Regions from separate parts of the Allobranchiibius sp. GilTou38 genome, predicted to be linked through region 2. Evidence: riboswitches for the same ligand, from Rfam matches in the RefSeq annotation. Region 2 holds a riboswitch; the other holds the start of a gene.
The links. Region 2 has a riboswitch for S-adenosylmethionine ahead of JOB34_RS09135 (bifunctional o-acetylhomoserine/o-acetylserine sulfhydrylase). Riboswitches for the same ligand answer to the same signal wherever they lie in the genome.
Positions count from the first base shown of each region.

Region 1: another riboswitch for S-adenosylmethionine. It lies ahead of JOB34_RS14375 (aminotransferase class V-fold PLP-dependent enzyme); the one in region 2 lies ahead of JOB34_RS09135 (bifunctional o-acetylhomoserine/o-acetylserine sulfhydrylase).

Region 1 is NZ_JAGEKN010000010.1:32,701-36,917, reverse strand. It holds gene JOB34_RS14375 (aminotransferase class V-fold PLP-dependent enzyme) at 1-1,225, opposite strand, end outside; SAM riboswitch class IV at 1,278-1,392, opposite strand; gene JOB34_RS14370 (SPFH domain-containing protein) at 1,560-2,510, shown strand; gene JOB34_RS14365 (hypothetical protein) at 2,522-2,800, shown strand; gene JOB34_RS14360 (DNA translocase FtsK) at 3,040-4,217, shown strand, end outside.
Region 2 is NZ_JAGEKN010000006.1:860,629-864,845, forward strand. It holds gene JOB34_RS09130 (serine/threonine protein kinase) at 1-156, opposite strand, end outside; gene JOB34_RS09135 (bifunctional o-acetylhomoserine/o-acetylserine sulfhydrylase) at 268-1,584, opposite strand; SAM riboswitch class IV at 1,666-1,783, opposite strand; gene JOB34_RS09140 (DUF445 domain-containing protein) at 1,899-3,089, opposite strand; gene JOB34_RS09145 (hypothetical protein) at 3,175-3,858, opposite strand; gene JOB34_RS09150 (hypothetical protein) at 3,965-4,217, opposite strand, start outside.

The sequences.
Region 1 (4,217 bases), on a different contig from region 2:
ACAAGAGGTGGGCGCAGAAGCGACCGTCGCGCACCGAGATGCCGTACTCGTCGGAGAGCACCAACGACACCAGCGCCGGGTCGTACCCGTCGACCGTGAAGGTCACCACACCCACGTTGGGCCGGTCCTCGCCGAGCACGCTGACCAGGCGGACTCCCGGGATGGAGCGCAGCCCGGTCCGCAACTGATCGGCGAGGGCGGCCTCGTGGCGCTCGATCTCCTCGTGGTGCCGGCGCAGCGTCGCGCACGCAGCGGCGAGCGCGATGGCACCCACGGCGTTGGGCGTGCCACCCTCGTGACGGGCCGCGCCGGAATGCCACGTGACGCGCTGATGACGCACGCGCGCCGTGGCGCCGCCTCCGGGCAGGTAGGGCGATGCGAGGTCCAGCCAGTCGCGTCGGCCGACGAGGACCCCGGCGCCGTACGGCGCGTAGAGCTTGTGACCGGAGAACGCGACCCAGTCGGCGCCGAGGTCGGCGAGGTCGATCTCGCGGTGCGGGGCCAGCTGCGCGGCGTCGATGACCGTGCGCGCGCCGTACTCCCTGGCGGTGGCGATGAGTTGGCGCACCGGCCACACCTCGCCGGTGACGTTGCACGCGCCGGTGATGACGACCAGCTTGCCGCGCGCGTCGCTCGCGGCGAGCGCCGAGCGCAACAGCTGCGCGGCGTCGGAGGCGCTGTTCGGGACCGCGAGGCGGGTGCAGTTGCACCGCCCCCAGGGCAGCAGTGCGGCGTGGTGGGCCGACTCCCAGGCGAAGACCTGGGTGCCGCGGGGCACGCAGTGCGCCAGCAGGGCCAGGGCGTCGGTGGTGTTGCGGGTGAAGACGACCTCGTCGTCGGGGCGCGCTCCGACGAACTCGCCCACGGTCGCCCGCGCCTGCTCGAACCAGCCGGTGGTCACCCGGCTCGGCAGGCCGGCGCCCCGGTGCACCGAGCCGTACGTCGGCAGTGCGGCATCGACGGCATCGCGCACGCTGACCAGCGCGGGGGTGGTCGCCCCGTGGTCGAAGTTCGCGGCGTCCACGACAGTTCGGTGCACGGTGGGCACCCCGAGTTCGTGCGCCACGGTGAGCGGCAGGTGGGCCTGCACCTGGGGCAGGCGGTGGGGCGGAAGGTCGCGGACGACGCGTAGTGCGGCGCGGGGCTCGCGGGGTACGGCCGTGCCGCTCTCGGTGCTGGAAGGGGTCGCGGTGTCGTGCTGGGTATGTGTTGCCTGGACGGTCACGGGCAGCCTCTCGCCGTGGGACCAGCGGTCGCCGGCAGCATGCCGATACGTCGGTCCGCGCTTGCCACGCGGCGGATGCGGCGTGGCCGGGTCGTCACTCGGAGCACCCCACCGCGGAGGAGGGTTGCCGCTCAGCTAGCCGAGGCTTGACGCTGAGACTCTTGACCTGCGACGAGGCTAACGGATGCGGTGTCCGGTCGTCATGTCGCGATCCGCATCGTGGACCGGTCGCACCGCGGAGGATGCGCTGCGGTCCTCTCACCTGCGCGAAGGGCTTCCGCCCGCCTGGTTTAAGTGCTATTAAAGTGATATCACTTAAACCGAGGAGGACGTCATGTCACAGCAACTGCGGCCCGAGGATCCCGCGTCGGACAGTGCCGATCCGACCGTGCAACCGCCGTCGACGCGACCGGTGGGCCACGAGGGGCGGCGGGTCGACGTCGCCGAGCGACGTGCCTGGTCGGTCAACGGCTTCCTCGCGCTGGCGGTCGCGCTCGTCCTGGCGGCGGTGGCCGTCCGGAGCTTCGTCGCGGGGCTGCCGGCGGTCGGCGTGGTCCTGGCGGTACTGACCGCGCTGGTCGCCACCCCGCTGGTCGTGATCCAGCCGGGTCAGACCAGGGTGGTGCAGTTCTTCGGCCGCTACATCGGGACGGCGCGGCACGCGGGCCTGACCTGGGTGCTGCCCCTCACCACCCGCCGCAACATCTCCGTGCGGGTGCGCAACTTCGAGACCAACGCCCTCAAGGTCAACGACGCAGACGGCAACCCGGTCGAGATCGCCGCCATCGTCGTGTGGCAGGTTGCCGACACGGCCAAGGCCACGTTCTCGGTCGAGTCGTACGGCGACTTCGTCCGGGTGCAGTCCGAGTCGGCCCTGCGGCACGTCGCGACGACGCATCCGTACGACAACCCCAGCGGCACGGGCACGTCGCTGCGCGGCTCCACCGACGAGGTGTCCGAGCAGCTCGCCCACGAGGTCGCGGCGCGTATCGCGGTCGCCGGGTGCGAGGTGCTCGAGGTCCGGATCAGCCATCTCGCCTATGCCCAGGAGATCGCCCAGGCGATGCTGCAGCGGCAGCAGGCCGCCGCGATCATCGCCGCCCGTGAACGCATCGTCGAGGGTGCGGTGAGCATCGTGGAGATGGCCATCACCCGGTTGGAGGGCGAGAACATCGTCGACCTCGACGAGGAGCGCAAGGCGGCGATGGTGTCCAACCTGCTGGTCGTGCTGTGCGGTGACCAGCGCGCCACACCGGTGGTCAACGCCGGCAGCCTCTACCACTGACGGATCGGTCGATGAGCGACTCCGATCCGCCGAGCGAAGACGCCGACGCCGCCGATTCCGGCGACCCCGGCCACCTCGGCGCGCAGCGTCCGCCCGCGCGCCGGTCGTTGCTGCTTCGTCTGGATCCGGCGGTCCACGAGGCGTTGACCAGGCTCGCCCAGGATGAGCTGCGCAGCGTCAACGCCGAGGTGGAGATGCTGATCCGGGAGGCGTTGCGCAAGCGTGGCCGGCTGCCCAGGACGGCCCGTCCCCTGCCTCGGCGCGGCCGTCCGCGCAGCGACGGGGGCTGAGGATTCCGGGCGGTTCTCCGCGTGGGGCGCCTGTGACAGGTGTGACTGACGGCTAGCCTGTGCCCGTGCCGACCCGTCAAGCCCCGAGCAGCACCACGTCGCGCCAGCGCGCGTCCGGTGGCAAGCGTCCGGCGTCCCGGCGCCCTCCGGCACCACGCAAGACGCCCGCCGCGCGCCCGACCAAGGGTGCCAGGGACGGCGGTCTCCCGCTGCCGTTGCGCGCTGTCCGCGGCACCTGGATGGGCGTGGCCCACGTCGCCGGGGGAGCGGCGCGCAGGGTCGGGCACACCACCCACGACGTCGAGCCGGAGCTGCGCCGCGACGGCATCGGATTCGCCCTGATCGCCATGGCCATCGTGGTCGCCGCGCGTGAATGGTGGGGACTGCAGGGCGCTGCCGGCGACGTCGTCCACGCCGTCGTGGCCGGCACCTTCGGCCTGGTCGGCCTCGCACTTCCGCTGGTGCTCCTGCTGCTCGGTGTGCACATGCTGCGTTCGCCACGCGGTTACCAGGGCACCAACCGGGTGATCACCGGACTCGGGATCCTCGCCGTCTCGGCCTGCGGCCTGGCGAGCGTCGCGCACGGCACGCCCTCTCCGACCTACCGCGGGGGAGTGAGCGGAGCCGGCGGCATGATCGGGTTCCTGGCCTCCAGTCCGCTCGTCGCCGCGGTGCACACCTGGGGGACCGTGCCGATCCTGCTGCTCGTGGGGTTCTTCGCCGTCCTGGTCCTCACCGGCACGCCGGTGCAGCAGATCCCGGGGCGGCTGGGCCATCTGCAGGACCGGTTGTTCGGCGAGCGCGCGACCGATGAGGACGACGGCCCGGTCGACGCCGTCGAGCACGACCTGCACGGCGACGAGATCGACGGACCGGGCCGCAAGCGCCGGTCGAGTCGCAGCGCGCGGCGTGCCGCCGAGGAGGACGCCCGCCGCGACGGTGACGAACCGTTCGAGCAGGCCGCCATCGTGGCACGGACGACCAAGAACGGCCGCCGCCTGCGCCCGGGTCAGAAGGTCCCGGAGGGCGACGAGGTGGTCGGCGAGGAACTGCTCGACGCACCGGCCACCGCAGTGCCCACCCCCGCGCCGACGCCGGACGCGGTCGCTCTGCCCGGCACGAGGACGCCGGCTCCGATGCGGGTGAAAGAGGAGCTGCAGGCACCGCCCACCCGCCCGCTGCCGCAGCGCGTCGAACAGCTCGCGCTGGCCGGCGACGTCACCTACACCCTTCCGAACAGCGACCTGCTCGCACCGGGGACGCCGCACAAGACCCGCTCGGCCGCCAACGACCGGGTCGTGGAGTCGCTGACCCAGGTCTTCGAGCAGTTCGACATCAACGCCCAGGTCAGCGGGTTCAGCCGCGGCCCGACCGTCACGCGATATGAGGTCGAGCTCGGACACGGCACCAAGGTGGA
Region 2 (4,217 bases):
TGTGCCGAGCACGCTGATGCGCATCGTGGAGCCGCCGATCCCGGTGCCGCCGAGCTCACCGCCTTCGAGCGCGGCCGCCAGCTCGCGGTCGGACCACGAGGCCAGCTCCGCCGACACCGCGCGGTGCCTGATCGTTCTGCGCTCAAGGTCGTCCACTCGGCGAACGCTGCCACACGGCCGGGCGGCGCGTCCCTCCGACGCGGGGTCGGACGCGAATCGCCGCCGTCCCGAGGCGGGAGCGGCGGCGGATCGTCGTACGACGGGTGCCTACTTGGCGGCCGCGAACCCCTGCTCGAGGTCGGCCAGGATGTCGTCGATGTGCTCCAGTCCGACCGCGAGCCGCACCAGACCCGGCGTGACACCGGCCAGCAGCCGGTCCTCGTCGCTGCCCTGAGAGTGGGTCGTCGACGCCGGGTGGATCACCAGCGAGCGCACGTCGCCGATGTTGGCGACGTGGCTGTGCAGGGTGAGTGCCTCCACGAACGTCTTGCCCGCCTCGGCGCCGCCGGCGATCTCGAACGCCAGCACCGCGCCGGAGCCGAGCGGCGTGTACTTCTGTGCCAGCTCGTAGTACTCGTCACCGGGCAGCGACGCCCAGCGCACCGACTCGACCTGGTCCTGCTGCTGCAGCCACTGCGCGACCGCGCGGGTGTTCTGTACGTGCCGCTCGATGCGCAGGCTGAGCGTCTCGACACCCTGCGCGATCAGGAACGCGTTGAACGGCGAGATCGAGGACCCGAGGTCGCGCAGACCCTGCACCCGTGCCTTCAGGATGAACGCCAGGTTGGCGCCGAGCGGGCTTCCTACGCCGAGGTCGCGGGCGTAGACCAGCCCGTGGTAGCTCTCCTCGGGGGTGTTGAAGTTGGGGAACTTCTCCGGGTCCTTGCCGAAGTCGAAGTTGCCGCTGTCGATGATCGCGCCGGCGATCGCCGTGCCGTGCCCGCCCAGGTACTTCGTCGCCGAGTGCACGACGATGTCCGCGCCGTACTCGATCGGGCGCAGCAGGAACGGCGTGGCGACGGTGTTGTCGACCACCAGCGGTACGCCGAGCTCGTGCGCGACGTTCGCGACGGCCTCGATGTCCAAGATCTCGATCTTGGGGTTGGAGATCGTCTCGCCGTAGAAGAGCTTGGTGTTGGGCTGGGCGGCTGCGCGCCAGCTCTCCGGGTCCTTGGTGTCCTCCACGAAGGTCACGTCGATGCCGTACTTGGGCAGCGTGAACTTCAGCAGGTTGAAGGTGCCGCCGTAGAGCGACGGGCTGGCCACGATGTGGTCCCCGGCCTCGGCGATGTTGAGGATCGCCAGCGTCTCTGCGGCCTGGCCGGAGGCGACCAGCAGCCCGCCGACCCCGCCCTCGAGGTTGGCCAGGCGCTGCTCGACCACGTCGGTGGTCGGGTTCATCAGTCGTGTGTAGATGTTGCCGAACTCCTGCAGGCCGAAGAGCTTGGCCGCGCGGTCGGTGTCCGGGAAGACGTACGACGTCGTCTGGTAGATGGGCAGGGCGCGTGCGGTGGTGGCCGCATCGGGCTCCTGGCCGGCGTGGATCTGACGGGTCTCGAAGGACCAGCCGGGGCTGTCGGTCATCGTGTCGCCTTTCGTGACGCAGGGTGCGGCACCGGCGAGCTCGCACTGCGCCGACGCTGCAGCGGATGGCGGGGGGCCCACGATCCGCGCTTGCCGGGGGACGATCGGCATCCACCGGCCAGGTCTTCACCCGGGGCACCCCACCGCGGAGGAGGGTTGCCGGCCAGCACGCCGGGGCCTGACGCTGGCACTCATGACCTAGAACGTGAGGTTATGACACCCCAAGGCCGGCGCGGGGTGAATCTCGGTATACGGACGACGGTCGTCAGCGCTTTCGTGACGCCGACACCACAGATCCGCGGACGGCCGTGAGGTCAGAGCAGCTGGGCGATCGTGTAGATGAGCAGCCCGACCAAGCCTCCGACGATCGTGCCGTTGATGCGGATGAACTGCAGGTCGCGCCCCACGTGCAGCTCGATCCGCGACGCCGCCTCCTTGCCGTCCCACCGCTCGATCGTGGTGGTGATCACCGAGGTGAGTTCGCGCCCGTACGTCGTGACGACGTGGCCGACGATGCTCTCGAGGCGGCGTTCGATGGAGTCGCGCAGGGCCTCGTCGGTCCCGAGCCGCTCCCCCGCATCGGTCAGCGCGCGTGACAGGCGTGCATGCAGGTCGCTGTCCTCGTCGCGCAGTCCGTCGACGATCGCCGTACGCACCGAGGCCCACAGGGCCAGCACCGTGCTCGGCACCGAGGGGTGCTTGAGCAGGTGCTCCTTCAGCGACTCGGCCTGGGCCATCGTCGCCTCGTCGTGCTGCAGGTCGTGGGCGAGCTGCCCCAGCAGGTGGTCCAGCGCCTGCCGGGTCTGGTGCTCCGGGTCGTCACGCACGTCGGCGAGGAATCGCAGGATCTCCAGGTGGATACGGGAGGTCACCGTGTCGTCGAGCCACCTAGGGGACCACCAGGGCGCCCGGGAGCCGAGGATCGCCACGATGGTCTCGGGGTTGGCCGCAACCCAGTCGTGCAGCTCCCGCACCCCGAGATCGACCAGCGACGTGTGCGACCGGTCGCGCAGGATGCCCTCGAGCAGGTGCCCGGCGACCGGGGCGATCGGTTCCCTGCTCAGCCGGGGCAGGACCAGTCGGTCGAGCAGTTCCAGCACCTCGCGGTCGTCGATGGACTCCAGCCCGCGCGCGAGCGGCGGCGCTGCCGTGCGTACGACGCGGACGCTGTTGTCGCGCACCGCGAGCCACCGCCCCACCCGCGCCGGGATCTGCGCCGCTGCGAGCCGCTCCTGGACCGTGTCGGGCGTGAGGAAGTTCTCCGCCACGAAGTCCTCGAGGCTCGCGCCGATGGCGTCCTTGCGCTCCGGGATGATCGCGGTGTGCGGGATGGGCACGCCCATGGGGTGTCGGAAGAGGGCGGTGACGGCGAACCAGTCGGCGACGGCGCCGACCATGGCCGCCTCCGCCGCTGCGTTCACGTAACCCCAGACTCCCCCATGACCGTGGGTGAGCACGAAGATCACCGCCGCGAGCAGCAGCAGCCCGAGCGCCACCGTCCGCATCCGGCGCAGACCGGCGCGGCGGGCCGCGTCACCGGCGCCCAGCAGCGGACCAAGAGGAGGGATGGGAGGTACTTCGGAGATCAGATCAGCCCTTCCACTGTGCCTGCGGGGTGTCGTTGAGACCGCCCGCGAACGCCAGGGTCATGGTGCTGAGGTCCGTGCCGACCGGCACCTCGAACACCACGGCTCCGTTGGCGTCCTTGGTCGTCGAGTTGAGCGTGGTGCCCGACAGTTGCTGGGCCTCGGGCAGCGCGCTGGGGCTGCTCGTGCGGTAGCAGGTGCGGTGAGCGGCATCGAAGAGGTTGAAGTCGATGTAGCTCATGTAGAGGGTGTACCCCGAGACCAGATGGGTACGCACGTCGACGGCGACGTACTGCATTCCCGGGTCCAGCAGGCTGGGATCCGCGGCCGTGATCTGGCGCGGCTTGGCCGGGCTGACCTGCAGCGTGCGCTGGAGCTCATCGGTGACCTGCACCATGGTCCCGAACGGCTTGGTCGCCATGGTCGCGGAGTACGTCGGGCCGATGGTGGAATCGGTCTTGCAGACTGCGCCGGCCGAGCTCTGCGGCGCACTGCTCGACGTGCTGGGATTGGTGCTGTCACCGGACGTGCTCGAGGAGTCCGACGGCGCGGCGGATGCCGAGGTCGTGCCCGACGCCGCGACAGTGGGAGTCTCGAGGCCGGGCGCGGTCGCCGTGCCGCATGCGGCGACCGTCGTCGCGGCGAGCGTGATCAGGGCCGGTAGACACAGGGACGAGGCGCGCGACATGGGTGAATTCCTCACGGACGGGACGACATCGGGGAGCAGGGGACCAGTGTCCTTCATGCGATGCCCCGACGCGGCACATTGGGGCCAGCTCGTGTCGCGGAGCGGGTCAGCGCGTCCACTCCGCCTTCGCCAACTCATCGGAGTCGTCTCCGAACGTGAGCGTGTACGACGTCAGATCGGCGCCGGAGGGAGTCTCGTAGATCACCGAACCCCGCGCATCACGATGCGCCGTGCTGACCGTTGCCGTCGACGCGAGCAACTGGCCCGCGGGAAGGACGTCGTCGAAGTCGGACGCCTGCTGGCAGGAGATGCGGTGCGGGTCGTACAGCGCGAAGTTGTCGTCGGACTGCCCGTAGGAG